DNA from 2 places in the Agrobacterium sp. CG160-95 genome. Region 1 is predicted to be linked to the other one. Evidence: predicted binding sites of a transcription regulator. Region 1 holds the regulator's gene; the other holds the start of a gene.
What was found. The regulator LexA, encoded in region 1, represses DNA repair genes until DNA is damaged. The targets are predictions, from matches to a motif close to TGTTCNNNNTGTGTTCNG.

Region 1 (15,502 bases):
TCGTTGAGCATGTTGAGCGCCGCTTCGTTGGCGCCGCCATGTGCCGGACCCCAGAGGCAGGCGATGCCCGCTGCAATACAGGCGAACGGGTTTGCACCCGACGAACCGGCAAGACGCACCGTGGAGGTGGAAGCGTTCTGTTCGTGATCCGCATGCAGGATGAAGATGCGGTCCATGGCGCGAGCCAGAACCGGATCGACCTTGTACTCTTCGCAAGGCACGGCAAAGCACATGTGCAGGAAGTTAGAAGCGTAATCGAGGTCGTTCTTCGGGTAAACGAAGGGCTGGCCGATATGGTACTTGTAGGCCATGGCGGCGATCGTCGGCATTTTCGCGATCATCCGCAGCGAAGCGACCATGCGCTGGTGCGGATCCGTAATGTCGGTCGAGTCGTGATAGAAGGCCGAGAGAGCGCCGACCGTGCCGCACATGACAGCCATAGGATGTGCGTCGCGACGGTAGCCGGTGAAGAAGCGGCTCATCTGCTCGTGCACCATGGTGTGGCGCGTGACGCGGGTGTCGAAGTCCTTCTTCTGCGCAGCTGTCGGCAATTCGCCGTAAAGCAGCAGATAGCAGGTTTCCAGGAAGTCGCCCTGTTCGGCAAGCTGCTCGATGGGGAAGCCGCGGTGCAGAAGAACACCTTCGTCACCATCGATATAGGTGATCTTGGATTCGCAGGAGGCTGTTGAGGTGAAGCCGGGGTCGTAGGTGAAGGAGCCCGTGTGCTTGTACAGCGTGGCGATATCGACGACGCTTGGTCCAATCGTGCCTTCCCTGACTGGGAGTTCGACCTGTTTTTCGCCAAGTGTCACTGTAGCGCTTTTTTCCGTCATACTGATCCTCCGAAAACATGCGGGTGGGGGCGTTGAGATACGCCCCGCGGTTAAGCGTCTACCGATTAGCTATATGATCCTTGCGCGGATGCCAAGCTATCCAAAGGTCAAATTGTGCATTGCGGCAAACGCAATCGCGTTGCTTCAGGCTTTCCCGGCAGCAGCAATTCAATCTCGGTCAACGCATCGTTAAAGTAAAGGATTGCAATCCCCAGCGCTGGTCTGCAAACCTGTTTTTGGTGCGGCAAGGGGCGGTGGGGATTGCTCGGTCAAGGGGAAAAACAGCATTTCGAATATGCTAAAACGATGCAGGGAGACTTGCCCGGCACGCGGGAAATTCTGTTTCCTCTCCGCCGAAGCAGTGATGCGGCAACATATGACACTCCCGCCATTATTCCGGAGATTAACCGCAACACTACCGTGGTCGAAAAAATCGCCACGTACCTGGCCGAGGAGCGCGCATTCGGCCACGATTTTCTTTTCATTCCAGTTTCCATCGGCTGCGGCGCGGTACTCTGGTTTTCTCTAGATGCCACGCCTTCCCCGGTCATTTTGATTGCCACATTTCTATTTGTCGCCGTTCTGGCGCTCTTTGTGAGATATAAAGCTGGCATTGTGGCGGCGGTTTGCGGCCCTTTCGCTTTTCTATTGCTCGGCATGCTCCTGGCCGATTTCGAAACCCGACGGGCAGGGACCGTGGTGCTGGATACCCCCGTCACCACCACCATCACCGGCACTGTGGCGCGCCGGGAGGTCGATGCACGCGGCTACTGGCGATATGTCGTCGATCTGACCGCAACAGCGGACCCGACATTGTCGCGTCCGCCGCAGAGGATATCGGTGCTTTCGCGTGGCGGAGGCGAGCCGATCGCACTCGGCGCCAACCTTCGCGGCAAGGTCCGCCTCTCGCCGCCGTCCGGCCCGGCCTTGCCGGGACTGAACGACTTCGCCTTCACGTCCTATTTCAGAGGCATAGGCGCGACCGCTTTCTTTTATAAATCACCGGATGCGCTTGTATCACCCGTTGGTGACGCAAGGCCTGACAAGGGTTGGCTGGAATGGGCCGATATGCGGCTTTACGGCCTTCGCAGCGCAATTGCCGAACGCATCCGCACCACCATCGGCGGTGATGCCGGAGCCTTCGCCGCCTCCATCATCACCGATGAGAGACAGGCTATATCGGCGGAGACGATGGAGGCGTTGCGGCTCTCCGGCCTTGCCCATATCGTTGCCATATCCGGGCTCAACATGGCACTGGCCTCCGGCATATTCTTTGTTGGCCTGAGACTGGCTTTCAGCCTGTTTCCCGCCTTTGCGCAGCGCTGGCCGGTCAAGAAGATCGCGGCTTTCGCGGCACTGCTGATGACGCTTGCCTATTATCTGATTTCCGGTTTTGCCGTTTCCGCCGAGCGTGCCTGGCTGATGATGTCTGTGATGCTGATCGCGGTCCTTTTCGATCAGCCATCACTCAGCCTCAGAAACGTTGCCATTTCCGCCCTGATCATTCTGGCTTTCTCGCCCTCGGAAATCATGGGTCCGAGTTTTCAGATGTCATTTGCGGCCACCATAGCGCTTGTGTCCGCCTATGCCTTCTGGAGCCGTTGGCGCACGGATCGCGAAAGGCTGTTCATCGGGCGCAAGCCCGCATGGCTGAAGGTGGCGGAAATGATGGGCGCGGTCATTGGCGGCGTTATCACGACGTCGCTGATCGGGGGCCTTTCTACGGCGATCTATTCGGCCGAACATTTTCACCGTGTCACCACCTATGGACTGTTCGCCAATCTGGCTGCAATGCCGCTCATGTCGCTGATCGTCATGCCATTCGCTCTTATCGCCATGCTGCTGATGCCCTTCGGGCTCGACGCGCCGTTCCTGAAGATCATGGGTTATGGCATGGCACTCGTCATCGAGGTTGCAAACGAGGTGGCCTCCTGGGGCGGCAGCGCAGCGACGGGGCGTCCGCATGGCTGGTTTATCGGTTTGGCTTCGGTGGGTTTCCTGCTGCTGACATTGCTGCGCAGCCGGCTTGCACTTCTTGGCATCCCGTTTCTGCTCTTGGCCTTCGGCGTGTCGGCAGTTACGGCCTATCGTGATCTGCCGGATCTATTGATTCACGAGGACGGCGAATTGGTGGCACTCGTGGAGGATGGCAAGGTCTCAACCACAAAAGCCCGTCCGCAGGGCTTCGTTTACGGCCAGTGGCAAAGGGCGCTGCTGCTGCCGGAAAAAACCGTGCCGCCGGGTTTTATAAATGGCGAGAGCACGGCAAATACTGCTGGTTCTGCCTCGAGATCGAAACTGTCGCCGGAAGACATGGCTGTGGTGGTGCGCGAGATGACGGCGGCGCTCAAAGACGCCAAAGCTGGCGTCTTCACCTGCAGGAAAGACATATGGTGCGTAGCGAGCGCCGCGAGCGGAGAGTGGATTGTCGTTCTGGAAGATGGCCGCTTCGCCGGAAAAGCCTGCGATATTGCCGATATCGTCGTTGTTTCCCGCAGAACCTCTTTTTCTCAGTGCCGCTCGGGTGCACTCCTGCTCAGCCGTGACATCTTGCGGCGTCTCGGTTCCGTGGAAATAGATTTTGCTGACAAGAGGGAGGAGGGTGTGGCGAGCGGGCTGCGCGCCGCAATCGCCGGAACGGACAGGCCCTGGAGCCAGCACCGTTATTACGACTGGAAAAGCGGACGTTTCGACCGTGATCTGCCGCAGCCCATCATCCGGCTGCTGGCGGCGTCGCAATGACTGCCGCCAGCATGGATCATCGGGCCTTGGCGCGCAAATCTTCAGTCAATTCGCCGATCTCGCCAACTTCCTCTTCATGACCAGCGTCGCGCCAGCTCTCCTTCAAACCGGCCTCGTACCATTCTTGCATGGCAGGCAGGGCGAGCAGCCGGTCGCAATAGGCTTTCGCTGCTGGCGAAAGATCCGCGCTGCCATAGGTCTGGAAACGGAATGCAACCGGGCAGAAGAAAGCATCGACCGCCGTGAACTTTTGACCGGCAAGATATGGCCCGCCGAATTTTGTAAGACCCTCGCTCCACAACGCATCAATCCGCTTTATATCGGCCTTAAGTCCGGCATCGCCGCCCCTGGGTTTGACCCGAATGCCCACCGACATGGGATAGAGATTGCGCAGCGAGGAAAAGCCGGCATGCATCTCACTTGCGGCCGAACGCGACCATGCCCTCGCATGCTTGTCGCTTGCCCAGACGCTCTGGTGTCTTTCAGCAAGATATTCGACGATCGAAAGCGTTTCCCAAACCGTCATACCCTCGTCGACCAGGCAGGGCACCTTGCCCGTCGGCGAAAAGGAGGAGAAGGAGACGCCTTCGCCGAACGGAATGAGCTTTTCATCAAAGGCGATACCGAGCGTGCGCATCAATACCCACGGCCGCAGCGACCATGAAGAATAGTTCTTGTTGGCTATATAAAGATCGTACATGGCGTATCTCCCGGATATGACGCGTATTTCTACACCTGCCAAGCGTTCACGGAATATCGAAAATTATCCATGGCTCCCATAAACGCCGTTGATGAATGGTGATGTGGGGTCACTGAGAGCGCGCCTTGCGATAAGTCACCCTTTGGTGACCACTAAAACTGACTGCGCAACACGACAGAACAACGTCGCTAAAAAACAGCGGATGGGATCGCTTCGACAATTATAGCGAACAGCCCATTCGCCACCACGCCTGTAGCGAAACCGAAGCATCTTTATGGAGTAGGAACTCAGTTTAGAAAGGGCAACGCGCATAGGCTGAATGGCGCATATCCTCGTGCACCCGCAAAAGCACGCCACGTTTGGAAACAGCCAAACCCGATTATAGGCGCCATCTTCACGATGACGCCTATTGTAAAGTGAATACGTTCGGTTCGATAAGATCAATGGTAGCGGCGGATCAGCCCCACCAGCTTGCCCTGAATTTTCACCCGGTCGGGCCCGAAGATACGGGTCTCATAGGCTGGGTTTGCCGCCTCGAGCGCAATGGAGGCTCCCTTGCGGCGGAAGCGCTTCAGCGTGGCTTCCTCGTCATCCACCAGAGCCACAACGATGTCCCCGGGATTGGCGGTGTTGCCGTTGCGGATGATGACTGTGTCGCCGTCGAAAATGCCGGCCTCGATCATCGAATCACCCTTGACCTCAAGAGCGTAATGTTCGCCCGTGCCAAGCATGTCTACTGGCACGGCCACATCATGGGTGTTGTTCTGGATGGCGGAAATCGGCACGCCCGCAGCGATGCGGCCCATGACCGGCACGGTGACAGCCCCGCCCAGATCATTGGCCGGCGTCTTGGGGGCAGGGGCCGGTTCCGGCGTCTTGGGCTTGCCAAGGCTGCCTTCGATAACGCTCGGCGAAAAGCCGCGCTGCGGCCTTGCACCCGGCGTATAAGCCTCGGGCAGCTTGATGACTTCCAGCGCCCGGGCTCTATTCGGTAGCCGACGAATGAACCCGCGCTCTTCGAGAGCGGTTATCAGGCGGTGGATGCCGGATTTCGAAGCAAGATCGAGTGCGTCCTTCATTTCATCGAAGGAGGGCGGCACGCCGGACTCTTTCATTCGTTCATGAATGAAGAGAAGCAATTCCTGCTGTTTGCGCGTGAGCATGAGGAAAACACCCTTTAGAATCGTAGTGGAAGTCGCGAAACAAATACAGAACGAACACTATATGTTCCATATGTGTTCTGCAATCCCCTAAAATTTCGTGAAGGTGCCATCTGTTGCTGTGATGATTTGCCTCATAGCACGCAATTGTGCTTTTGTGCGGTCGAAACCGTCCCGGCATGCTCCGGGCGGAAGGCCGGCAGGATACATTTTCATGACGAAACCCTATAGCGTTGACCATCTCGTTTTGCCCGTGGAAGTCATAGGCGTCGCCGTGAAGCGCCTCGTCAGTCTTGGCTTTACGGTTGCGCCGGAGGCTCTGCATCCTTTCGGCACCCAAAATGCCTGCGTATTTTTCGCCGATGGCACCTATCTGGAGCCGCTCGCAATTGCTGATCCGGCTAAATATAATGCGTCAATAGAGAGGGGTGATGTGTTCACCGGCAGGGATGTGGCCTTCCGGCAACGGGACGGGCAGGAGGGTTTTTCGGCTCTTGTCGCCAGGACTGAAGACGCCTTGGTTGACCATGAGCGGTTTCGGGCAGCCGGCCTTTCGGCGGGCGATGTTTTCGAGTTTTCGCGGCCTGTTCGGATGTCGGATGGCTCGCAAGGCGAGGCGGCGTTCCGGCTGGCTTTTGCGGCAAGCGGAGCGGCCGCGGATTTCTTTTTGTTCAGTTGTCAACGGCTTCAAGCCCTTCCGGGCGATCGCACCATGCTGGAGCGCCACGCCAATGGTGTCACCGGCCTGAGTGAAATCGTCCTGTTTTCCGGCGGCAATATGAAGGTGGCGGGCCTGATCGAGACAGTGTTTGCCTGTGAAGGCAAATGGTCTCCGGGCGGTGATATGGTTTTCGCGACCGGCAATGCCAGCATCAGATTGACCGGAAAACCGCCTTTCGGCGGGCAGACCCTGAATGCTCAGGATGGCAACGAAGGCGGATTGCGCGGCGCGGGCATCGTCTTTTCGTCACACGATCTTGCCGTGACAGAGGCGGTGCTTGCTGCTAATGGCGTGTCCTGCGCAAAAGCGGACGGCCGTCTGGTGGTGCCCGCGGCACCCGGTCAGGGCGTTGCCTTCGCCTTCGAGGAAAAATGATGAGCGTTACGAACAATCTTAAAGTCACTGCCGGCGACGGCGCCAGCAAGGTTTCCTTCTCGAATACCGAGCGGTTTTCGCTGATTGCCGGTCCGTGCCAGATGGAAAGCCGCGAACATGCCTTCATGATCGCTGGCGTGCTGAAGGAGCTTTGCGACAAGCTGGGAATAGGGCTTGTCTACAAGTCTTCTTTCGACAAGGCGAACCGCACTTCGCTTTCCGGAAAACGCGGCATCGGCCTGGATAACGCGATGCAGGTTTTTGCCGATCTCAAAAAGGAATTCGGTTTTCCTGTTCTGACCGACATCCACACGGAAGAGCAATGCGCCATCGTTTCCGAGGTAGTGGACGTGCTGCAGATCCCGGCGTTCCTAAGCCGCCAGACCGATCTTCTCGTTGCTGCCGCCAAGACCGGCCGCGTCATCAACGTCAAGAAAGGCCAGTTTCTGGCGCCCTGGGACATGAAGAACGTGCTTGCCAAGCTCAATGAGAGCGGCAATCCGAATGTGATGTTGTGCGAGCGCGGCGCGTCCTTCGGTTACAACACGCTGGTTTCCGACATGCGCTCTTTGCCGATCATGGCAGCGCTCGGCGCACCTGTCGTGTTCGATGCCACCCATTCGGTGCAGCAACCGGGCGGGCAGGGCGGCTCCACAGGTGGCCAGCGCGAATTCGTCGAGACGTTGGCGCGTGCGGCCGTTGCGGTTGGCGTGGCTGGTCTCTTCATCGAGACCCATGAGGATCCGGACAATGCGCCGTCAGACGGCCCGAACATGGTCCACCTGAAGGACATGCCGAAACTGCTCGAAAAGCTTCTGGCTTTCGACGCGATTACGAAAGCCTGATCGGCTGACCGTGACGGCGGGCACTTTTGTGCCAATCGATTTTAATGGCGGGCGGGCCGTTTCCGCTGCCCACCGTCATTGTAATTTCTTCGCCATCGTCTAAGACAGGCGACGGAAAATATCTGTTCCATTCCCAAGGGAGAGACCATGACTGCCATTACCGATATCATCGCGCGCGAAATTCTCGACAGCCGCGGCAATCCGACCGTTGAAGTCGACGTTTATCTCGAAGACGGCTCCATGGGCCGTGCCGCCGTTCCCTCCGGCGCCTCCACCGGCGCGCATGAGGCGGTTGAGCTGCGCGATGGCGGCAAGCGTTATCTCGGCAAGGGCGTGGAAAAGGCGGTCGAAGCCGTCAATACAGAAATCTTCGACGCGATTGGCGGTTTCGACGCTGAAAACCAGATCCAGATCGACCAGATGATGATCGCGCTCGACGGCACGCCGAACAAGTCGCGCATCGGCGCCAACGCCATCCTCGGCGTGTCGCTCGCCGTTGCGAAGGCTGCCGCTGAAGCCTCCGGCCTGCCGCTTTACCGTTATGTCGGCGGCCCGAACGCGCATCTGCTGCCGGTTCCGATGATGAACATCATCAACGGCGGCGCGCATGCCGATAACCCCATCGACTTCCAGGAATTCATGATCCTGCCGGTCGGCGCAGAAAATATTCGCGAAGCCGTGCGCATGGGCTCCGAAGTCTTCCATACGCTGAAAAAAGAACTGTCCGCACAGGGCCACAACACCAATGTAGGCGATGAGGGCGGTTTTGCACCGGGTCTCGAAAGCGCGCCGGCAGCACTCGATTTCATCATGAAGTCGATCGAAAAGGCTGGCTACCGTCCGGGCGACGACATGTTCATCGGTCTCGACTGTGCGGCGACCGAATTCTTCAAGAACGGCAATTACGTTTATGAAGGCGAAGGCAAGACCCGTTCGCCGATCGAGCAGGCCGAATACCTGGCCGAACTCGTGGCGAAATATCCGATCATCTCCGTCGAAGACGGCATGGCTGAAGACGACTGGGATGGCTGGAAGGCGCTGACCGATCTCATTGGCAACAAGTGCCAGCTGGTGGGCGACGATCTTTTCGTCACCAACTCCGCCCGCCTTCGCGACGGTATCAAGATGGGTGTCGCCAACTCCATCCTCGTCAAGGTCAACCAGATCGGTTCGCTTTCCGAGACGCTGGACGCAGTCGAAACGGCGCACAAGGCAGGTTACACCGCCGTCATGTCGCACCGTTCGGGCGAAACGGAAGATTCCACCATCGCCGATCTCGCGGTCGCAACCAACTGCGGTCAGATCAAGACCGGCTCGCTTGCCCGTTCCGACCGGCTCGCAAAGTACAACCAGCTTATCCGCATTGAAGAGATGCTGGGCCCACAGGCTGCTTACGCCGGCCGTTCGATCCTGCGCGGATAATCCGCGTTCGGGTTTCGCGATATGGCCCGCCGCCTGGCGGGCCAGTCTCAGGGATGGGCGGTTTATCCGCACTGCTCACTCTCGAGTTGATCCGGGGTTCAGTCAGCCCAGGTCCCTGGGTTGAAAGGACTCTTTTCACGGCGAAGACGCGCTGTGGCTTGATGCGGGATCACGCTCGGCATAACGAACTCTCTCTGATATCGTCGTCATTATTAGCCCGCCTCTGGCGGGCTTTTTTGCGCCTATCAGCCGCGCGGAATTTTAAGGTCAACGGATAGTTAAACAATCCGCATTAGTCTCGAGACTCACATTATGCGTTTTAAGGCTTCTCTCCGGCATGTGGACCAGACATCATAAAAAGAGACGATTCGGCCGTTTAATCGTTCCGGCCATTACGATCGCTTTTCTTTCCTATTTCGGGTATCATTCCATCCACGGCGACTTCGGCCTTCAGGCGACGGAGCGGCTGGAGCGGCAGCGTATTGCCAGAACGGCAGAGCTTGCCAAGCTGACGCAGGCGCGCGTTGCGCTGGAGCGGCAGGTCGAATTATTGAGCGACGGTTCTCTCGAACGTGACATGATTGACGAGATTTCCCGTTATCAGTTGAATATGTCCCGTACGGACGAAATTGTCATCATGAATACCTACTTCTAATTAACCGAAATCAAGTTAATTAATGATTTGTGATTTATTCACAGCACTTTAGCGTGAATATGTGCCATGCGTTTAAAGCATTGCTGCATGGCATTTTCTTGCATATGGTACGCGCCAATCTATCCATTCAAACGGCAACTCAGGGAGGGATGAATGGCGCCGCGAAAAACCGCGTCCGTATCCGGCCGAAAGACAACGGCAAAGGCTGCAGGCGAATTCACCGGTAAGAACAGCCCGGACTTTTCGAAGGAAGAAGAGCTTCACGCCTATCGTGAGATGCTTCTCATCCGTCGCTTCGAGGAAAAAGCCGGCCAGCTTTACGGCATGGGCTTCATCGGTGGTTTCTGTCACCTCTACATCGGGCAGGAAGCCGTTGTTGTCGGCATGCAGATGTCTCAGAAGGAAGGCGATCAGGTCATCACCGCTTACCGTGACCACGGCCATATGTTGGCTCTGGGCATGAGCGCGCGTGGCGTCATGGCTGAGTTGACCGGCCGCAAGGGCGGCCTGTCGAAAGGCAAGGGCGGCTCGATGCACATGTTCTCCAAGGAGAAACATTTCTACGGCGGCCACGGCATCGTCGGTGCGCAGGTTTCGCTCGGAACCGGTCTTGCCTTCGCCAATAAATATCGCGGCAACGACAATGTCTCCGTGACCTATTTCGGTGACGGCGCCGCCAACCAGGGTCAGGTCTACGAGAGCTTCAATATGGCCGCTCTCTGGAAACTGCCGATCATCTATATCGTTGAAAACAACCGTTACGCCATGGGCACCTCGACCGCCCGCGCCACCGCCCAGTCGAACTATTCGCTGCGCGGCCAGTCCTTCGGCATTCCCGGCATTCAGGTGGATGGCATGGATGTGCGCGCCGTAAAGGCCGCCGCCGATCAGGCGCTGGAACATTGCCGCTCTGGCAAGGGTCCGATCATTCTGGAAATGCTGACCTACCGTTACCGTGGTCACTCCATGTCCGACCCGGCGAAATACCGTTCGAAAGACGAAGTGCAGAAGATGCGCTCCGAACATGACCCGATCGAGCAGGTCAAGGCACGGCTTCTGGAGCAGGGCTGGGCAAGCGAAGACGAGTTGAAGGCCATCGACAAGGATGTCCGTGATATCGTCGCCGATAGCGCAGACTTCGCCCAGAACGACCCAGAGCCGGATGTATCCGAGCTCTACACCGACATTCTGCTCTGATCGGGAAAGGGAAACCCATGCCAGTAGAAATTCTTATGCCCGCCCTTTCCCCGACCATGGAGGAAGGCACGCTTTCCAAATGGCTTAAAAAGGAAGGCGACAAGGTCACTTCCGGTGACGTGATTGCCGAGATCGAGACCGACAAGGCGACCATGGAAGTGGAAGCTGTGGATGAAGGTGTTATCGGCAAGCTGCTGATCGACGCCGGCACCGAAGGCGTCAAGGTCAACACGCCGATCGCCGTTCTCATCCAGGAAGGCGAAAGCGCTGCCGACATTTCTTCTTCTGCCAAGAAGGAAGAGCCGAAGGCTGAAGCTGCAAATTCCGATTCGGATGCCGCAGGCGGCAAGACCCGCGAAGCATCCGAGGAGCCGAGCGCTGCCAAGGAAGCCGCAAAGGTTCCGGCAGCACCTAAGATCGAAGTCGCTGCCGATCCAGATATTCCTGAAGGCACCGAAATGGTGATGACGACGGTGCGTGAAGCGCTGCGCGACGCCATGGCCGAAGAAATGCGCGCCGACGAAAAAGTCTTCGTCATGGGTGAGGAAGTCGCCGAATATCAGGGCGCTTACAAGATTACCCAAGGCCTGTTGCAGGAATTCGGCGAACGCCGCGTTATCGACACCCCGATCACCGAGCACGGTTTTGCCGGTATCGGCGTCGGTGCGGCAATGACGGGCCTGCGGCCCATCGTCGAATTCATGACCTTCAACTTCGCCATGCAGGCGATCGACCAGATCGTCAACTCGGCTGCGAAGACGCTTTACATGTCGGGCGGCCAGATGGGTGCGCCGATGGTGTTCCGTGGCCCCTCGGGTGCTGCTGCCCGCGTTGGCGCTCAGCATTCGCAATGTTACGCCGCATGGTACAGCCATATTCCGGGCCTCAAGGTCGTCATGCCCTACACGGCAGCGGACGCCAAGGGTCTCCTGAAGGCAGCCATCCGTGACCCGAACCCGGTCATCTTCCTTGAGAACGAAATTCTCTACGGCCAGAGCTTCGAAGTGCCGAAGCTCGACGATTTCGTGCTGCCGATCGGCAAGGCGCGCATTCACCGCAAGGGCAAGGATGCGACGATCGTTTCCTTCGGCATCGGCATGACCTACGCAATCAAGGCGGTGGCGGAACTCGAAAAGCTCGGCATCGACGTCGAACTGATCGACCTTCGCACCATCCGTCCGATGGATCTGCCTACCGTCATCGAATCGGTCAAGAAGACCGGTCGTCTGGTCACCGTCGAGGAAGGCTTCCCGCAGTCATCGGTTGGTGACTTCATCGCCAACCAGGTCATGCGTGCCGCTTTCGACTATCTCGATGCGCCGATCCTGACGATTGCCGGCAAAGACGTTCCGATGCCTTACGCGGCAAACCTCGAAAAGCTGGCTTTGCCGAACGTCGATGAAGTCGTTCAGGCTGTCAAAACCGTCTGCTACAAGTAAGGGGAGGCGTTTCGATGCCGATAAACATCACCATGCCTGCCCTTTCTCCGACGATGGAAGAGGGTAATCTGGCCAAGTGGCTGGTCAAGGAAGGCGACAAGGTCGCACCCGGTGACGTGATCGCCGAGATCGAGACCGACAAGGCAACCATGGAAGTGGAAGCCGTCGATGAGGGCACGGTCGCCAAGCTCGTGGTTCCCGCAGGCACGGAAGCGGTCAAGGTCAACGCCCTGATCGCTATCCTCGCCGCCGATGGCGAGGATGTGGCTGAGGCAGCAAAGGGTGGCAATGCTGCTCCTGCCGCGTCCCAGGCCAAAGCCGAGGCTCCGAAGCAGGAAGCTGCAAAGGCCGAAGCGCCAAAGGAAGAAGCTGTCCCGGCCAAGGCTGAAAAGCCAGCTGCCGACCAGGCCTCCGCACCTTCGACTCCGGCCCCGGTTGCAAAGTCCGGCGAGCGCATCTTCGCTTCGCCGCTTGCGCGTCGTCTCGCCAAGGAAGCCGGTCTCGACCTCACGGCCGTGTCCGGTTCAGGCCCGCATGGCCGTATCGTCAAGACAGACGTGGAAAAGGCCGCCGCTTCTGGTGGTGCGAAGGCAGCTCCTGCCGCCGCAGCATCGGCAGGCGCACCGGCTGCCGCACTTGCCAAGGGCCCGTCCGAAGAAGCTGTTCTCAAGCTGTTCGAACCGGGTTCTTACGAACTGGTGCCGCATGACGGCATGCGCAAGGTCATCGCCAAGCGTCTGGTCGAATCCAAGCAGACCGTTCCGCATTTCTACGTTTCGGTGGATTGCGAACTGGATACGCTTCTGGCGTTGCGCGCCCAGCTCAACGCCGCCGCTCCCGAAAAGGACGGCAAGCCCGCCTACAAGCTTTCGGTCAACGACATGGTCATCAAGGCGCTGGCTCTCGCGCTACGCGATGTGCCTGATGCCAACGTCTCCTGGACCGAAAGCAACATGGTCAAGCACAAGCATTCGGATGTCGGCGTTGCCGTTTCCATTCCGGGTGGCCTGATCACGCCGATCATCCGCAAGGCGGAAGAGAAGTCGCTCTCCACCATCTCCAACGAGATGAAGGACTACGGCAAGCGCGCCAAGGAGCGCAAGCTGAAGCCTGAGGAGTATCAGGGCGGCACGACGGCCGTGTCCAACATGGGCATGATGGGCGTCAAGAGCTTCTCCGCCGTCATCAACCCGCCGCACGCCACCATTCTGGCAGTCGGCGCGGGCGAACAGCGTGCTGTCGTGAAGAACGGCGAGATCAAGATCGCCAATGTCATGACGGTTACGCTCTCTACCGACCACCGTTGCGTCGATGGCGCGCTCGGAGCCGAGCTGATCGGTGCCTTCAAGCGCTACATCGAAAACCCGATGGGCATGCTGGTTTGATCGGAGAGTGAGATGGTGAAGTCGGTCCTCTGCTTTGGCGATTCCCTGACATGGGGATCAGATGCGGAAACGGGTGGCCGGCACAGCCATGACGATCTTTGGCCGAGCGTCTTGCAAAAGGCGCTCGGGCCTGATGTGAAGGTGATCCACGAAGGGCTGGGTGGACGAACCACCGCCTATGATGACCATACCGCTGATTGCGATCGCAACGGCGCAAGGCTCTTGCCGACGCTTCTGCACAGCCACGCGCCGCTTGATCTGGTCATCATCATGCTCGGCACCAACGACTTGAAACCGTCGATCCATGGCTCGGCCATCGTCGCGATGAAGGGTGTGGAGCGGCTGGTCAAACTGGTGCGCAACCATGTCTGGCAGGTGCCGGGCTGGGAAGCGCCGGATGTTCTGATCGTCGCGCCGCCGCAACTGTGCGAAACGGCCAACCCCGTGATGGGCGCTATCTTTCGCGATGCGATCGATGAATCGGCGATGCTCGCCCCGGTCTACCGGGATTTGGCCGACGATCTCGATTGCGGATTTTTCGATGCGGGGTCAGTTGCCCGCACGACGCCCGTGGACGGCGTTCATCTCGATGCTGAAAACACGCGGGCCATCGGGCGCGGGCTGGAGCCCGTCGTTCGCATGATGCTCGGACTTTGACAACAATTCTCGTTTCGGAACGGCATGCCGTGACCCGATAGGACAAGGCAGGATACCTATGGCTCAATCTTATGACGTCATCATCATCGGTTCGGGACCGGGCGGTTATATTGCCGCGATTCGCGCAGCCCAGCTCGGCATGAAGGTTGCCGTGGTCGAGCGCGAGCACCTTGCAGGCATCTGCTCCAACTGGGGCTGCATTCCTACCAAGGCGCTGCTGCGTACTGCCGATGTCTTGCATACGGCTCAGCACGCCAAGGATTACGGCCTGACGCTCGAAGGCTCGATCAAGCCTGATGTCAAGGCGATCGTTGATCGTTCGCGCGGCATCGCGCACCGCATGAACAACGGCGTCGGTTTCCTGTTCAAGAAGAACAAGGTCGATATCATCTGGGGCGAGGCCAAGATCACCAAGCCCGGTGAAATCGTAGTTTCCAAGACCCAGAAGAAGCCTGTCGAACCGATGGGCCCGGTTCCGAAGAACACGCTGGGCGAGGGCACCTATACCGCCAAGCACATCATCGTCGCCACAGGCGCCCGCCCGCGCGCGCTTCCAGGCATCGAACCGGATGGCAAGCTGATCTGGACCTATTTCGAGGCAATGAAGCCGGAAGAACTGCCGAAGTCCCTGCTCGTCATGGGTTCCGGCGCCATCGGCATCGAATTCGCCAGCTTCTACCGCACCATGGGTGTCGACGTTACCGTCGTTGAAATCATGAGCCAGGTGATGCCGGTCGAAGATGCGGAGATATCTGCCTTCGCCAAGAAGCAGCTGGAGAAGCAGGGCATCAAGTTCCATCTGGAAACCAAGGTTGCCAAGGTCGAGAAGGCTGCTAATTCGGTTACTGCGACGCTCGAGAAGAAGGACGGTTCGTCCGAGAAGATCACCGCTGACCGGATGATTTCGGCTGTCGGCGTCGTCGCCAACATCGAAGGCATCGGCCTTGAGGCCGTCGGCGTGAAGACCGATCGCGGCTTCATCGTCATCGACGGTTACGGCAAGACCAACGTGCCTGGCGTCTACGCCATCGGCGATGTCGCCGGCCCGCCGCTGCTCGCCCACAAGGCCGAGCATGAGGCCGTGATCTGTGTTGAAAAGATCGCCGGTCTGCCGAATGTTCACCCTATGGACAAGCTCAAGATACCCGGCTGCACCTATTGCAACCCACAGGTCGCCTCTGTTGGTCTCACCGAAGCCAAGGCGAAGGAACTGGGCCGCGATATTCGCGTTGGCCGCTTCTCCTTTGCGGCCAACGGCAAGGCCGTGGCGCTCGGTGAAGATCAGGGCATGGTCAAGACCATCTTCGACAAGAAGACAGGCGAGTTGATCGGCGCGCACATGGTTGGTGCGGAAGTCACCGAACTCATTCA
Region 2 (15,502 bases), on a different contig from region 1:
AGGTGCAGAAGTACATCACCGAGACGAACCACGCCTACACGCCGTTCCTCTTCCTCTTCTCCAAGCCGATCTTCGACAGCTACACGCCCGAAGAACAGACGGCCCTGCGCGAATGCGCAGTCGTCGGCCGTGACGAAGAGCGCAAGGTCATCCGCGAACTGAACCAGAAGTCGCTGGAAAAGATCAAGGCTGCAGGACTTGAAGTGAACTCGCTGTCTGCGGAAGAGCAGGCACGTATCCGCGAAAAGTCGATGGTCGTCTACGAAAAGCACAAGGCTGAAATCGGTGCCGACGTCGTTGACGCCGTTCTGGCGGACCTGAAGAAGATCCGCGGCCAGTAATCCTGTCTGGATAAAATTAAAACACCCGGAGGTCAGCCTCCGGGTGTTTTTGTTTATGCGAATACAGAAAAGAAAAAGGCTGCCAAAGCAGCCTCTTCCAGAAAATCAGGACGCCGTGCGGTTTTGCCGGTTGGCGATGAGATCTTCGACCACCGCCGGATCGGCAAGCGTCGAGGTATCCCCAAGCGCGCCGAAATCATCCTCCGCGATCTTGCGCAGAATACGCCGCATGATCTTACCCGAACGGGTCTTCGGCAGGCCTGGCGCGAACTGGATCTTGTCTGGCGTCGCAACCGGCCCGATCTCGTTGCGGACGTGCTTTACCAGCTCCTCGCGCAGCGCATAGTCGCCGCTCTGGCCCGCCATCAACGTGACATAACAATAAATGCCCTGCCCCTTGATGGCATGCGGGTAACCCACGACCGCCGCTTCCGAAACCTGATGATGCGAAACAAGTGCCGACTCGACTTCGGCGGTGCCGAGGCGGTGGCCGGAGACGTTAAGCACGTCATCGACGCGGCCAGTGATCCAGTAATAACCGTCCTCATCGCGCCGGCAGCCGTCACCGGTGAAATACTTGCCCTTATAGGTCGAGAAGTAGGTGTCGACGAAGCGCTGGTGATCCCCGTAAACGGACCGCGACTGGCCCGGCCAGCTGTCGATGATGCAGAGATTGCCGTCGGCCGGCCCCTCCAGCACGTTGCCTTCGGCATCGACCAGCTGCGGCTGCACGCCGAAGAACGGCCTTGTCGCCGAACCCGGCTTCAGGTCCGTCGCACCCGGCAGCGGCGAGATGAGAATGCCGCCCGTTTCCGTCTGCCACCAGGTATCGACGATGGGGCTCTTGTCCTCGCCGACCACATGGTAATACCACTCCCACGCTTCGGGATTGATCGGCTCGCCCACCGTGCCGAGAAGCCGCAAGCTTTCGCGCGACGAACGCGTGACGAACTGGTCGCCGGCCCCCATCAGGGATCGGAGCGCCGTCGGTGCGGTGTAGAAGATGTTGACCTTGTGCTTGTCGATGACTTCCCAGAACCGTCCCTGATCCGGGAAGTTGGGAACGCCTTCGAACATCAGCGTCGTCGCACAGTTCGCCAGCGGCCCGTAGACGATGTAGGAATGGCCGGTGACCCAGCCGACATCGGCGGTGCACCAGAAGACCTCCCCGTCCTTGTAGTCGAAGACGTATTCATGCGTCATCGACGTATAGACGAGATAGCCGCCCGTGGTGTGCAGCACGCCCTTCGGCTTGCCGGTGGAGCCTGACGTGTAGAGGATGAACAGCGGATCTTCCGCTCTCATCTTCACCGGCGGGCAATCCGGTTTCACCGTGGCGATTTCCTGATGGTACCAGATGTCGCGGCCGGGCGCCCAGCCGGTCTTGCCGCCGGTGCGGCGCACGACCAGAACCTTGTTGACGATGACATATTGCTTGGCGGCAATATCGATCGCCTTGTCGGTATTTTCCTTGAGCGGGATCGGCTTGCCGCCACGCACGCCTTCATCGCAGGTGATGACGAAGGTGGACTGGCAATCGACGATGCGGCCGGCCAGGGCTTCCGGCGAGAAGCCGCCGAACACGACCGAATGAATGGCGCCGATGCGGGCGCAGGCGAGCATGGCATAGGCCGCCTCGGGTATCATCGGCATATAGATGGTGACCCGGTCGCCCTTCTTGACACCATGCTTCTTCAGCACGTTCGCCAGGCGGCAGACATAGTCATAGAGCTGATTGTAGGTGATCTTCTTGTCGATATAGGGATTGTCACCTTCCCAGATGATCGCCGTGCGTTCGCCATGCGTCTTCAGGTGCCGGTCGATACAGTTGTAGGAGACGTTCGTCAGGCCGTCCTCGAACCACTTGATCGGCACTCTTCCCTTGAAGGACGTGTTCTTGACCTTGGTATAGGGCTTGAACCAGTCGATCCGCCGGCCGTGCTTGTCCCAGAACTTCTCGGGATCCTCGACGCTCTCCTGATACCATTTCTGGTAACGCTCATTGTCGATGAGCGTGCGGGCTTTCGCCGATTTGAGCACGGGGTAGATTTTGGCAGACATGAACTCCTCCTGGAACCAGATATGGCTTGATATGCGCGACCTTGAGACTCCCACCTCAGGCATGTGTTGAATTCATAGCAGTTCAAATGCACACGGCAATTAGACAAAGGCATTTGTTTCGCAAAGAATTGCAATTATGATGCAATCCGGTTATAGAGCGCCAATATCCCGGAAATCAGTGGTTGATACCACGCCCGCGACCCCGGCGCGGACGGACAGAAGGACTGTATCTATGGCTCAACAATTGCTCATGCCAAAAGCTACGGCTGTATGGCTGGTAGACAACACCGCGCTGTCGTTCGATCAGATCGCCACGTTCTGCAAACTGCATCCGCTCGAAGTCAAGGCAATCGCCGACGGTGAAGCCGCGCAGGGCATCAAGGGCCTCGACCCGATCGCGACCGGACAGCTTTCCCGCGACGAGATCGCCCGCGCTGAAGGCAACCCGAACCACAAGCTCAAGCTTTCCGAGCCAAAGGTTCGTGTGCCGGAATCCAAGCGCCGTGGCCCGCGCTACACGCCGGTTTCCAAGCGTCAGGATCGTCCGAACGCCATTCTCTGGCTGGTCCGCAATCATCCTGAGCTGAAGGACGCGCAGATTTCGCGTCTTGTTGGCACCACCAAATCCACCATCGAGCAGATCCGCGACCGCACCCACTGGAACTCGGCAAACCTCACCCCGATGGACCCGGTAACGCTTGGTCTCTGCAGCCAGATCGATCTCGATCTTGAAGTTGAACGCGCATCGCGCGGCCGCCCGCTGCCGACAGCAGAAGAGCTTGGCAACACGCTGCAGCCGGCAACGGCGACGGAAGGTCTGGATTACAACTTCCAGCGCGACGAAGAAGAAAAGCAGATCGACGCGGACGCCGTCTTCAAGAAGCTCAGCTCGCTGAAATCGGCTCCGAAGGACGAAGACGAGGACGATCACTACTGATCGAAAGTCTTTCCGTTTATGAAAACCCGGCCGTCGTGCCGGGTTTTTTGTTTTCAGAGCTTCAGGGCACTTCCAGTAAACCGGCTATGCGCTTTGCCGGAAATGCTCTAGCGGGCACCGAAGATTGCCGAGCCGACACGCACGCTGGTGGCGCCGAATTCTATCGCAGTCTCGAAGTCCCCCGACATGCCCATGGAAAGCTTCTCGAGGCCGCATTGTCTGGCAAGCTTCGCCAGAAGCGCAAAATGCGGACCGGGATTTTCATCCGCAGGCGGAATGCACATCAGGCCCTCTACCGACAATTTCAGCTCGTCCCGGCAAAAAGCCACGAAGGCGACGGTCTCGCGTGGATCGATGCCAGCCTTCTGTGGCTCCAGCCCGGTATTGACCTGCACATAAAAACGAAGGCTGCGGCCCTGTTTGACGCATTCCTCAGAAAGCGCACGGGCGATCTTTTCCCGATCAACGCTCTGTACGACGTCGAACAGCGCAACTGCATCCGCCGCCTTGTTGGATTGCAGCGGCCCGATCAGGTGCAGCTCTATACCCGATGTCTTTTCTTTAAGCGCAGGCCACTTGCCCTGCGCTTCCTGTACGCGGTTCTCGCCGAACACGCGCTGGCCGCTGTCGATCACCGGCTGGATCTCTTGCGCATCGAACGTCTTCGAGACGGCGACGAGAGAAACATCCGTCGCCTTGCGGCCGGACTTTTCCGCTGTCTCCGCTATGCGTTGCCTGACATCCTCAAGACGTGCTTCGATTTCCATCACAGGACCTCTATTTGAAACATTCTGAACGCTAACTAGACGCCGATTGCCTTGATGCCAAGCGGGTTTAGCACCATTTGAGGCACGCTGGCCAAGATTGAACGCCCGGAGGCCCCGCCAAACTTGACGCCCCGGTCGTTTCATGGTGAAGGTCAGCGCAAATTTTTCCCCTCGATACCCGGAATTCTAAACAATGGCCATCGAACGTTACAATCCTCGCGACGCCGAGCCGCGCTGGCAGCAGAAATGGAACGAAGACAAGGTTTTCGTGACCGACAACAGCGATCCGCGCGAGAAGTATTACGTTCTAGAGATGTTTCCCTACCCGTCGGGACGCATTCACATGGGCCACGTCCGCAACTACGCGATGGGCGATGTCGTTGCGCGCTACAAGCGCGCGCGCGGCTTCAACGTTCTGCACCCCATGGGCTGGGACGCCTTCGGCATGCCTGCCGAAAACGCGGCTATGCAGAACAAGGTTCACCCCAAGGACTGGACCTATCAGAACATCGCCACCATGCGTGGCCAGCTGAAATCCATGGGCCTGTCGCTGGACTGGACCCGCGAATTTGCGACCTGCGATGTGGAATATTACCACCGCCAGCAGGCGCTGTTCGTCGATTTCATGGAAAAGGGTCTGGTCTACCGCAAGCAGTCCAAGGTCAACTGGGATCCGGTCGACCATACCGTTCTGGCCAATGAGCAGGTCATCGACGGCCGCGGCTGGCGCTCCGGCGCGCTGGTCGAACAGCGCGAATTGACGCAGTGGTTCTTCCGAATCACCGATTTCAGCCAGGATCTGCTGGACGAGCTGGACACGCTGGATCAGTGGCCGGAAAAAGTGCGCCTGATGCAGAAGAACTGGATCGGCCGCTCCGAAGGCCTGTCGCTGCGCTGGCAGACCGTTGCTGGCACAGTGCCGGAAGGCTTTGCCGACATAACCGTTTATACCACGCGTCCCGACACCCTGTTCGGCGCATCCTTCCTGGCAATCGCCGCCGACCATCCGCTGGCAAGAGAGCTGTCGGAGAAGAACCCTGATATTGCCGAGTTCTGCGACGAGTGCCGCCGCCATGGCACGTCTCTCGCAGCGCTGGAAACAGCGGAAAAGAAGGGTATCGATACCGGCGTCAAGGTCATACATCCGCTGGACCCGACGTGGGAACTGCCGGTCTATGTCGCCAACTTCGTGCTGATGGACTACGGCACCGGCGCGATATTCGGCTGCCCTTCGGGTGACCAGCGCGATCTGGATTTCGCCCGTAAATACGATTTGCCGGTGGTGGCCGTCGTGGCGCCGGAAGGCCCCGACGCTGCCAGCTTCACCATTGAAGACGTCGCCTTCACCGATGATGGCGTGATGATCAACTCCGGCTTCCTGAACGGCATGAACACGACTGACGCCTTTGAGGCGGTCGTGCAGAAGCTCTCTGCCCAGACGCTGGGCAACACGCCGCAGGCCGAGCGCAAGGTCAATTTCCGCCTGCGCGACTGGGGCATTTCCCGCCAGCGTTACTGGGGTTGCCCGATACCCGTCATCCATTGCGAAGTCTGCGGCGTAGTTCCGGTTCCGAAGAAGGACCTGCCGGTCAAGCTGCCCGACGACGTGACCTTCGACGTGCCCGGCAACCCACTGGATCGCCACCCCACATGGCGTCACGTTGCCTGCCCGCAATGCGGCCATGACGCACGCCGTGAAACCGACACGATGGACACATTCGTCGATTCCAGCTGGTACTACACGCGCTTCACCGCGCCTTGGGAAGATGAGCCGACGGATCCGAAGGCCGCAAACCACTGGCTGCCGGTGGACCAGTATATCGGCGGCATCGAGCATGCTATTCTGCACTTGCTCTATTCGCGCTTCTTCACCCGCGCCATGCGCGAGACCGGCCATGTCGGCGTCAAGGAGCCCTTCAAGGGCCTGTTCACGCAGGGCATGGTTGTGCACGAGACCTACAGCCACGGTGAAGGCCTGACCCGCGAATGGGTAGCGCCCGCCGACCTGCGCATCGAAGAGACTGACGGTGCCCGCCGGGCATTCCTCTTGTCCTCCGGTGCGGAAGTGAAGATCGGCTCGATCGAGAAGATGTCGAAGTCGAAGAAGAACGTGGTCGACCCGGATGACATCATCGCATCCTACGGTGCGGATACCGCTCGCTTCTTCGTCCTGTCGGATTCTCCGCCCGACCGCGACGTCATCTGGTCCGAAGCCGGTGTGGAAGGCTCAAACCGCTTCGTACAGCGCGTCTGGCGCATCATCGGCGAAGTCGCGACCGAGCTGAAGAGCGTCACGCCGAAGCCCGCGAGCGAGGGCGAGGGCCTGGCAGTATCCAAGGCAGCCCACAAGACGCTGAAGGCCGTTCAGGAGGATCTGGACAAGCTTGCCTTCAACAAGGCGATCGCCCGCATCTACGAACTGGTCAACGCGCTCGCAGCTCCGCTGGCGGATGTCGCGGCTGGTGGCAAGCCTGATGACGTCAAGGCGGCGGCGCGTGATGCCGTCGAAATCCTCATTCGCATCATTGCCCCCATGACGCCGCATCTGGCCGAAGAATGCTGGTCGGCGCTGGGCAACGAGGGTCTCGTCGCCCAGACGCCGTGGCCAACTTTTGTACCCTCGCTGGTCGAGGAAAACGATGTGGTCATGCCCGTTCAGGTCAACGGCAAGAAGCGCGGCGAATTGACAATCGCGCGCGATGCGGATCAAGATGCGGTCCGAGCGGCCGCCCTTGCGCTGGATGCCGTCAAATCCATTCTTGCCGGTGGCGAGCCCAAAAAAGTCATCGTGGTTCCGCAGAGGATTGTGAACATTGTTGTCTGACGTTTTTTCGAGATGGAGCCGCGTTGCGGCAGCAGTTTCCGTCGTGATGATGGCCGGTCTTCTGGCAGGCTGCCAGGTCCGCCCGCTTTACGGCGAGGCTTCCGGAACCAAGGAGAGACTGGCGGCTGTCAGCATCTCGAATGCCGGCGACCGCATAACGCAGGAAGTGCGCAATCAGCTGATCTTCCTGGTGTCCGGCGGTGCGGGTGAACCGGCTACGGCTCAGTACAACGTCAAGTTATCCGTAAGCTCGAGCGCCACGTCCACGGAAGTCGAGAACTACGATCTGACGACCCGTACCAACAGCAATTATAACGGCCCTTACCCAGGCCGTGTTGTGATGAACGGTAATTACGTCCTGACGCGTATTTCCGACGGCCAGATCCTGCGCTCCGCGCGGCGTAGCGTAACGGCGCAGGTGGATCTGCCACAGCAGGAATTCGCCAAGATCAGGGCGATCCGCGACGCAGAAAACCGTGCGGCCCGGGAACTGGCTGAAATCATCCGTACCGATATCGCTGCCACCCTTGGCCGCTGAGAGCGGCGGCCGTGGCAGAGATAAAATCGCATGAATTTGAGCGCTTCGCCGAAAATCCGGCGGAGCGCTTTCGCGTTTTCGTGCTCTACGGCCCGGATCGCGGCCTCGTGTCGGAGCGGGCCAACCTCATCGCCAAAAAGACCGGCATTGACCCGGATGACGCCTTTGCATCGTTGAAGCTGAGCGCATCCGACCTGCAGGGCGATCCCGGCCGCCTTCTCGACGAGGTGAACGCCATCGGCCTTTTCGGTGGCGAAAAACTCGTCTGGATCAAAAGTGCCTCGGCTGAAAAGGCGCTGGTGGACGCTCTCCAGATTCTGGCTGAGACGCCGCCCGAAGCCAGCTTCCTCATCATCGAGGCCGGCGACATTAAAAAAGGCACGGGCCTGCGCAAGATCGCAGAACCCGCTCGCTCTATCGCAGCAATCCCGTGTTATGCGGATGACGCCCGTTCGTTGAATGCGTTGATCGATCAGGAACTGTCTGCCGACAATCTGCGCATTGCCCCGGCCGCACGGCAGAGGCTGATCGAGCAGTTGGGCGGCGATCGGATTGCCTCGCGCAACGAGATCCGCAAGCTTGCGCTCTATTGCCGCGGCGCAGAGGTGATCGAGGAAGATGATGTGCTGGCAATCATCGGCGATGCCAGCACGGTTTCGGCTGACGACGCCGTCGATGCCATCCTGAAGGGCGACAGAAACGCCTTTTTCCACGCCACCCAGAAGATCGTCTCGTCGAAGACGCCGATCTTTCTCGTGCTTCAGGGATGCCTCAAGCAATTTCAGTTGCTGGATCAGATGCGCGCCGAAATGGATGAGAAAAAGCAGCAGGCCGGGCAGGTCATGCAAACGCTTGGACGCCACATCCATTTTCGCAGGAAACCGGTTATCGAAAGGGCGTTGCGAACCTGGCAGCCAGCGGCGATCGCCCGTGAGATGAACCGCCTGCAAGCGGCCATATTGCAAAGCCGCCAGCGCCAAAGCCTGGAAGACAGCGTGGCGCTTTTGACCCTGCTATCGACCACATTGCAATCAGGCCGCGGCGGATAACTCGCTGAAGGTCGGCAAAAAGCCCTCACGCTGACGCTGCGAGGGCTTTTAAAATCATGATACCAAGGACACCAGTCGTTGAGAACTCAGTCGCCCTTACCCGGCTCGGCAGAGAAATAAAGCTCGAGCTTGCCTGTCACGCCATCCATTTCCTTGGCTTCCGGCAAGGGGTCGCGCTTGATGGTGATATTCGGCCAGATCGCCGCATATTCCGTATTCAGCTTCAGCCACTTGTCGAGACCCGGCTCAGTGTCGGGCTTGATCGCTTCGGCAGGACATTCCGGTTCGCACACACCACAATCGATGCATTCGTCAGGATTGATAGCGAGGAAATTTTCACCCTCGTAAAAGCAGTCGACAGGGCAGACTTCAACGCAATCGGTGTATTTGCAGCGGATGCAATTGTCGGTCACGACATATGTCATGATGAACTCCAGAATATGCAGGCCGGGTCTGTGGGCTTCGGAACACAAGCCGTCGCCCGGAATTCAGACAGGGCAATTTTGCAAGTGAGGTAATGCCTTTGCCTTCAGATAGCAAGGATAAACAATTCTGAAAAACCGCTAAGACTTGAAGGTTTATTCTATTCTTTGTTTCCGTCGCTGTCCGACAGGAACCTGTCGAGCGCCCTGCGCTCTTTTTTGGTGGGGCGACCGCTTCCCGGCTGACGTATCGCCTGCTCCAGCGGGCTCAGCCTGTCGGAAGGCTCGCGCGGCGGCGTCAGATCGTCGTAGAGAAGTCTGGCCTCTTCATAGGGTCCGCGCCGCTCGCCCCCGGATTTGACGACAAGCACCTTGTCCATGCGCTCGAAACCGATATCGAGCCTGTCACCGGCCTTTACCAGATGGCTGGGCTGGCGAATGGAGACACCGTTGACCTTGACCTTGCCCGACTGAATGTAACTCTGGGCAAGTGAACGGGATTTGGCCATGCGGGCAAAGAACAGCCACTTGTCCAGACGCTGACGCGTGCTTTCGAGTGGCTGTTCGTTGCTCCCCATAGCTTACTTCTTCAGCTGCTCCTTGAGAGCAGCAAGCTTGGCGAAGGGCGAATCCGGATCGATCGGCTTTTCCTTGCGCGGCGGCTTGGCTTCGAAACGCTGCTGACCCTGCGGTTTCCCGCCACGGTCGTTGCGGTCCGGCCTGTCTTTGCGCTCCCCGCGGTCCTGACGATCATTATTGCGGTTGTTGCCACGGTCGGGACGTCCGCCATCACGCTTGCGCTCGCCGTCACCGCCACGATTGGCAGCCTCGCGATTTGCTCCGTCACGATTATCGCGACGGCCTTCGCCACGACGTTCACCCTGTTCGCGTGGCGCCTGATCGCGACCCTCGCCACGGCCTTGACCGCGATTGCCAGGACGACGGTTTTCACCACGCTGGTTTTCGTTGCGACCACCCGGACGCCACAGAAGAACAGGCTTCGGCTCGGCAGCCTCGGCGCTTTCCGTCGGCGCAGCCTCGCTAACAGCAGCCTCTTGGCCCACAGCTTCCGCAACCGGCGCTTCTTCAGCAGCTTCGACAGTCGTCGTCTCGGAAACCTGCTCTTCCGAAGCCGGTTCCTCGTGTTCGGTCTCTGCGCTCTCGTCTTCCGTCACCGCTTCAGAAGCGGCCGGAGCGGCAGCACCAGTCTGGTTGGCGAGGAAGGCCTGCGCCTCTTCCGCCGTTACCTGATCGGCACGATAACCGAGACCCTTGAGGATTTCTTCCATGTCGTCGAGCGTTGCGCCGAGAATGGAAAGCATTGCGGTCGTCGTCGTGAAACGGCGGCCGTCATAAGCGCCTTCCGGACGCGGCTGCTGACCGGGCTTCCACTGCAACAGCGGACGGATGAGATCGGCCAGACGCTCGAGAATGTCGATACGCACGGCGCGCTTTCCGAGGAAACGGAAACCGGCGAGCTTGTAGAACATCCGCTCGAAGGTCGGGTCCGTCACGACAGAGGTGCGACCGGCGGCCAGCACCGGAATGAGATCGCCGTAACCCGGCTTGCCGAGACCATCGTTCTTCAGCGCCCAGAGCAGCGTGACAAGCTCCGCCGGAGCTGGCTTGAGAAGCGCGGGCAGGAAGACGTGATAGGCGCCGAAACGCACGCCGTAGCGGCGCATGGAGGCACGCGCATCCTGATCCAGCGACTTCACGTCTTCGGTGACGTCACGGCGGAACAGGACACCGAGATTTTCGACCAGCTGGAACGCCAGCCCCTTCGCCAGACCCTGAAGGTCTTCGGCGCGCGAAATATCGTCCAGCGGCTTCAGCACGGTCGCAATCTGATGATTGACGAAACGTTCGACGCGCGCCAGCGCATGATCGCGGGCATTGCCGCTCAACTGCTCGTCGGCAAAGAGGATCACGCGCGGCTTCATGATATTGTCGCCTGCCGAAAGGCGGGCCACCGGTTCGCCCAACCAGCGAACCAGACCATCGGAGCTCAAAGCGAGATCACCGTTTCCGCTGGCGTGCAGACGCGCGGCACGCGCCTCGTATTCGAGCGCGAGCGCCTTCTGCGCAGCAGCCTGCACGGCCTTCTGATCCGGCCCTTCCATTCCCGGCACCGGCGTGAACCGGAACCCGGCCAACTGGCCGACGTGATGTCCTTCTACGAAGACATCACCATTTACACTGATTTCAGCTTCAAGCATCGCATTCTCTCTCAGGCGCCTCATGAGCACAGATGTCCTGCGATCAACAAAGCGTTTCGTCAACCTTTCATGTAGAGCATCGGACAATCGATCTTCGATTTCCCGCGTCTTTTCTTGCCAGTGTGTCGGATCGGCAAGCCATCCTGGGCGGTTCGATACATAAGTCCATGTTCTGATCTGCGCAATCCTTGCAGACAAGGTATCGATCTCTCCATCGGTACGATCGGCGCGGCGCACCTGTTCGCCCATGAAATCTTCGTTCACCGTGCCACGTTTTACCAGATCGAAATAGAGCGTTGAGATCAGATCAGCATGTTGAGCGGGCGCAATGCGGCGATAATCCGGAAGCGCGCAGGCCTCCCAGAGTTTTTCCACCCGCGCCTCCGTCGTCGCCACGTCGATGATTTCAGGGTAGCGCGACAGATATTCGAGCGCCTGCTGGTCGATCGCCGGCAAGGCCCGTGACAGTCCCTGGATCGCCGGGGCGGCTTCTAGGCTCAGACGCAGATTGGTGATGGAGGAAAAATCGAAATTTTTCGTCCGCCATTGCAGCACCTTCACCGAGTCGAACTGATGGGTTTCGATACGCTCCACCAACTCGTCGTCAAATGGATCGACGCGCCCCGTCACGCCAAAGGTGCCATCGCGAAGATGGCGGCCGGCGCGGCCGGCGATCTGGCCGATCTCGCCCGGATTGAGATTGCGGAACTGATAGCCGTCGAACTTGCGGTCCTGCGCAAAGGCGACATGATCGACATCGAGGTTGAGACCCATGCCGATGGCATCAGTCGCCACGAGATATTCGACGTCGCCGGACTGGTAGAGCCCCACCTGGGCGTTGCGCGTACGCGGCGAAAGCGCGCCCATCACAACGGCTGCGCCACCACGCTGGCGGCGCACCAGCTCGGCAATGGCATAGACCTCTTCCGCCGAAAAGGCGACGATTGCCGTGCGTTGCGGCAGGCGGGTTATCTTCTTCTGGCCCGCATAAAAAAGCTGTGACAGGCGCGGACGTTCGACCACGGTAATTCCCGGCAGCAGCTTTTCGAGGATCGGGCGCATCGTGCCCGCACCCAGAAGCAGCGTTTCCTCCCGCCCGCGCAGATGCAGCACGCGGTCGGTAAAGATATGCCCGCGCTCCAGATCACCCGCCAGCTGCACTTCATCGATGGCGACGAATGCGGCCGTTGTCTCGCGCGGCATGGCTTCCACCGTGCAGACGGAATATTTGGCTTTAGGAGGGGCGATCTTTTCTTCGCCGGTTATCAGCGCCACATTCGGCGCGCCCACCTTTTCGACAAGACGGGTATAGACCTCGCGCGCCAGAAGGCGCAGCGGAAGGCCGATGACACCGTTGCCATGTGCCACCATGCGCTCGATGGCGTAATGGGTCTTGCCGGTATTGGTGGGGCCGAGAACGGCCGTGACACCGCGGCCGCTCAGGATCATGGGGCGAAAATTCAACGTACTATCCGTGAATCGACTTCATCTGCTTGCTGTACCGCCCGCCATTCACTGATACGGGCCGCACACGCAACACACATGGCAACGCCCGCCGACAAAGGCAATAGGCCTTGTCCGCAAAGTGGTAACAGGTCCTTCCCCGCCGGAATTTTCCTTTTTGATTCAGATAGTTGAAATATTAAAAAGAATCCGGCGAAACCGGAATCGATTCGGATACGGAACAGTCTGCGAACGAATCGAATACGAATCGCTGACTCCAATGGATTCAGCTTTTGTTCTCCGCAACATCTGGTTGGCAGATGCCTGCCCTATACCAGATTGTGAATCCGGGTAAGTCCTTGTCCGGATTCAGCTTTGCGGCACCGGCTTCCGGCGGAAAATACCGGAATCGACTGTCAAGCGGCAATCGCTTAAAAGCCGCTCCGGCACAGGCAGGAACGGCAGTATCAGAGCGCCTCGCCGGCAAGCAGGCGCGGCGCGCCCGCATCTGTCGTACCGGCAGCCTGACCGATGAAATAGGATTTCAGACCCGGCAAACGATCGACCACACCCAGACCGAAATCACGCATGACGCGAATGGGACCGACATCATTGGAGAAAAGCCGGTTCAGCACATCCGTCGTCACACCCATCCGCAACGTGTCGAAACGCCGCCAGGACTGGTAACGGTCGAGAACGTTGAGAGAGCCGATATCAAGGCCGAGACGGTCGGCCTCGACCACGGTTTCGGCCAGTGCCGCAACATCCTTGAAGCCGAGATTGAGGCCCTGACCGGAAATCGGGTGAATTCCATGCGCCGCATCTCCGGCAAGTGCAAAACGTGGCGCGACGAAGGAACGCGCCAGCGTCAAGCCCAGCGGAAAGGCGCGACGGGGACCGACGGGACGGACCGGGCCGAGCTTGTGGCCGAACCGGCGTTCAAGTTCCTCCTCGAACACCAGATCGTCGGCAGCAACCAGCCTGTCGGCATCGGCCGTACGTTCGGTCCAGACAAGCGAGGAGCGGTTCCCTTTCAAGGGAAGCACGGCGAAAGGCCCCGACGGCAGAAAATGTTCCTCCGCGCAGCCCTCATGCGGCCGCTCGTGTTCAACGGTGGTGACGATCCCAGACTGATCGTAATTCCAGTGCACGGTTTTTATTCCTGCCATATCCCGCAAAGCCGAGCGGACCCCATCGCAGGCTATGAGCAGTCGCGCCTCAAGCGACGAGCCGTCGGAAAGTGAAATAGCCGTCGATTGCGGGCCGGCGGAAAAGCCGGAAACACTGAGACCATGGCGGATTTCGACGCCGAGGCGCTCACACAGGCCTCGCAGCGCACCCACCATCGCGACATTCGGGACCATATGAGCGAAGGGCCTGCCCTCCTCCACCGCGCCGTCGAATGTCAAAAACACCGGGCGAACCGGATCGGCGGTCTTCGAATCGGTGACGATCATCTTGTGGATCGGCTGAGCCTCCGGCTCGATCTCGTTCCATATGCCGAAAACGTCGAGCATGCGCGTGGCCGCCGCGATAATGGCGGAGGCGCGGACGTCCTTCTTCCAGACATCCTCGGGAGCGGCTTCAACCACCTGCACATTAAGATGTCCGGCTGCCTGCTTAATTGCGACAGCAACGGAAAGGCCGACATAACCGCCGCCTGCCACCACCACGTCCAGCATCGCGCTTCTCCTCAAATCTTGTGCACGCATCATCGGCGCACTATAGACCATGTGACGTCTTCCTACAGCCGGAGCAGGCCGAAAAAATGTCGCATCCCTCGCAAACGTCAAATCCGATGGCCAATCTGATCTCCACACTCGATCTCGAGAAGCTGGAAGAAAACCTGTTTCGGGGTGAAAGCCCGCAAATCGGCTGGCAGCGCGTTTTCGGCGGTCAGGTCATCGCGCAGGCATTGATCGCAGCTCAACGAACCGTGGATGATGATCGTTTCGTTCATTCACTGCATTCCTATTTCATGCGCCCCGGCGACCCGCTGGTGCCCATCCTCTACCAGGTGGAGCGCATTCGCGACGGTGCGAGCTTCTGCACCCGGCGCGTGGTCGCCATCCAGCATGGCAAGGCGATCTTTTCCATGTCGGCGTCATTCCAGATCGTCGAGGACGGATTCGATCATCAGATAAAAATGCCGGATGTGACGCCGCCCGAAAGGCTGATGAGTGAAGATGAGATGCAGGCGGCCTTCCTCGCCAACGCACCCGCTTCGATCCGAAAATACTGGAGCAACAAGCGCCCGATAGAAATCCGGCCGGTTTCGCTGACACATTATATTTCGAAAGAAAAGCTGGAACCGCAGCAGGATATCTGGGTTCGCGCTGTCGGCGATGTGCCGGACGATCCACGTTTCCAGTCAGCCATTCTCGCTTATCTCTCGGATATGACATTGCTCGACACGTCGCTCTATGCCCACGGAACGACGATCTTCGATCCGGCCATTCAGGTGGCGAGCCTCGATCACGCCATGTGGTTCCACCGTCCCTGCCGGCTGGACGACTGGCTGCTCTACACGCAGGACAGCCCCAGCGCCTCGGGAGCACGCGGTCTGACCCGTGGCAATATTTTCACCAGACACGGTGAACTGATCGCCTCCGTCGCACAGGAAGGTTTGATCCGCAAAAGGGCAAATGCTTAAATAATGCGCTTTTTTAAAAAATCGCACATTTAATAGACGAAAATTGCGCCACCCGATGCCCGTTTTTCAGACGCCTGTCATATAATTTTTATATTTCAATAACTTATAGGCCGCATCAAAACTGGCACGCCCCTTGAATGTATGTCCGTAGTCGCTGTTATTGATCTGCCAGCGCGAGGAGAGTCGGCTCCGTGCCGAGGACAAACAAAGGATGGGAAACCAGATGAAAATTGTGATGGCCATTATCA

Region 2: a site for LexA is predicted at 12,839-12,856, ahead of ACQZ63_RS20715 (helicase-related protein). Genes of this name have one in related genera too.

Annotation. Positions count from the first base shown of each region.
Region 1 is NZ_JBNWDU010000001.1:49,622-65,123, reverse strand. Features, by position in the region: gene gltA (citrate synthase) at 1-833, opposite strand, end outside; gene ACQZ63_RS00340 (ComEC/Rec2 family competence protein) at 1,140-3,575, shown strand; gene ACQZ63_RS00335 (glutathione S-transferase family protein) at 3,592-4,275, opposite strand; gene lexA (transcriptional repressor LexA) at 4,716-5,438, opposite strand; gene ACQZ63_RS00325 (VOC family protein) at 5,650-6,531, shown strand; gene kdsA (3-deoxy-8-phosphooctulonate synthase) at 6,531-7,376, shown strand; gene eno (phosphopyruvate hydratase) at 7,524-8,798, shown strand; gene ACQZ63_RS00310 (FtsB family cell division protein) at 9,136-9,453, shown strand; gene pdhA (pyruvate dehydrogenase (acetyl-transferring) E1 component subunit alpha) at 9,607-10,650, shown strand; gene ACQZ63_RS00300 (pyruvate dehydrogenase complex E1 component subunit beta) at 10,668-12,089, shown strand; gene ACQZ63_RS00295 (pyruvate dehydrogenase complex dihydrolipoamide acetyltransferase) at 12,104-13,474, shown strand; gene ACQZ63_RS00290 (SGNH/GDSL hydrolase family protein) at 13,487-14,131, shown strand; gene lpdA (dihydrolipoyl dehydrogenase) at 14,190-15,502, shown strand, end outside.
Region 2 is NZ_JBNWDU010000006.1:223,120-238,621, forward strand. Features, by position in the region: gene ACQZ63_RS20670 (TRAP transporter substrate-binding protein) at 1-341, shown strand, start outside; gene acs (acetate--CoA ligase) at 447-2,402, opposite strand; gene ACQZ63_RS20680 (DUF1013 domain-containing protein) at 2,635-3,339, shown strand; gene ACQZ63_RS20685 (YggS family pyridoxal phosphate-dependent enzyme) at 3,447-4,106, opposite strand; gene leuS (leucine--tRNA ligase) at 4,300-6,930, shown strand; gene lptE (LPS assembly lipoprotein LptE) at 6,977-7,468, shown strand; gene holA (DNA polymerase III subunit delta) at 7,480-8,517, shown strand; gene fdxA (ferredoxin FdxA) at 8,604-8,942, opposite strand; gene ACQZ63_RS20710 (RNA-binding S4 domain-containing protein) at 9,101-9,517, opposite strand; gene ACQZ63_RS20715 (helicase-related protein) at 9,521-12,607, opposite strand; gene ACQZ63_RS20720 (ubiquinone biosynthesis hydroxylase) at 13,069-14,421, opposite strand; gene tesB (acyl-CoA thioesterase II) at 14,370-15,254, shown strand; gene ACQZ63_RS20730 (P-II family nitrogen regulator) at 15,466-15,502, shown strand, end outside.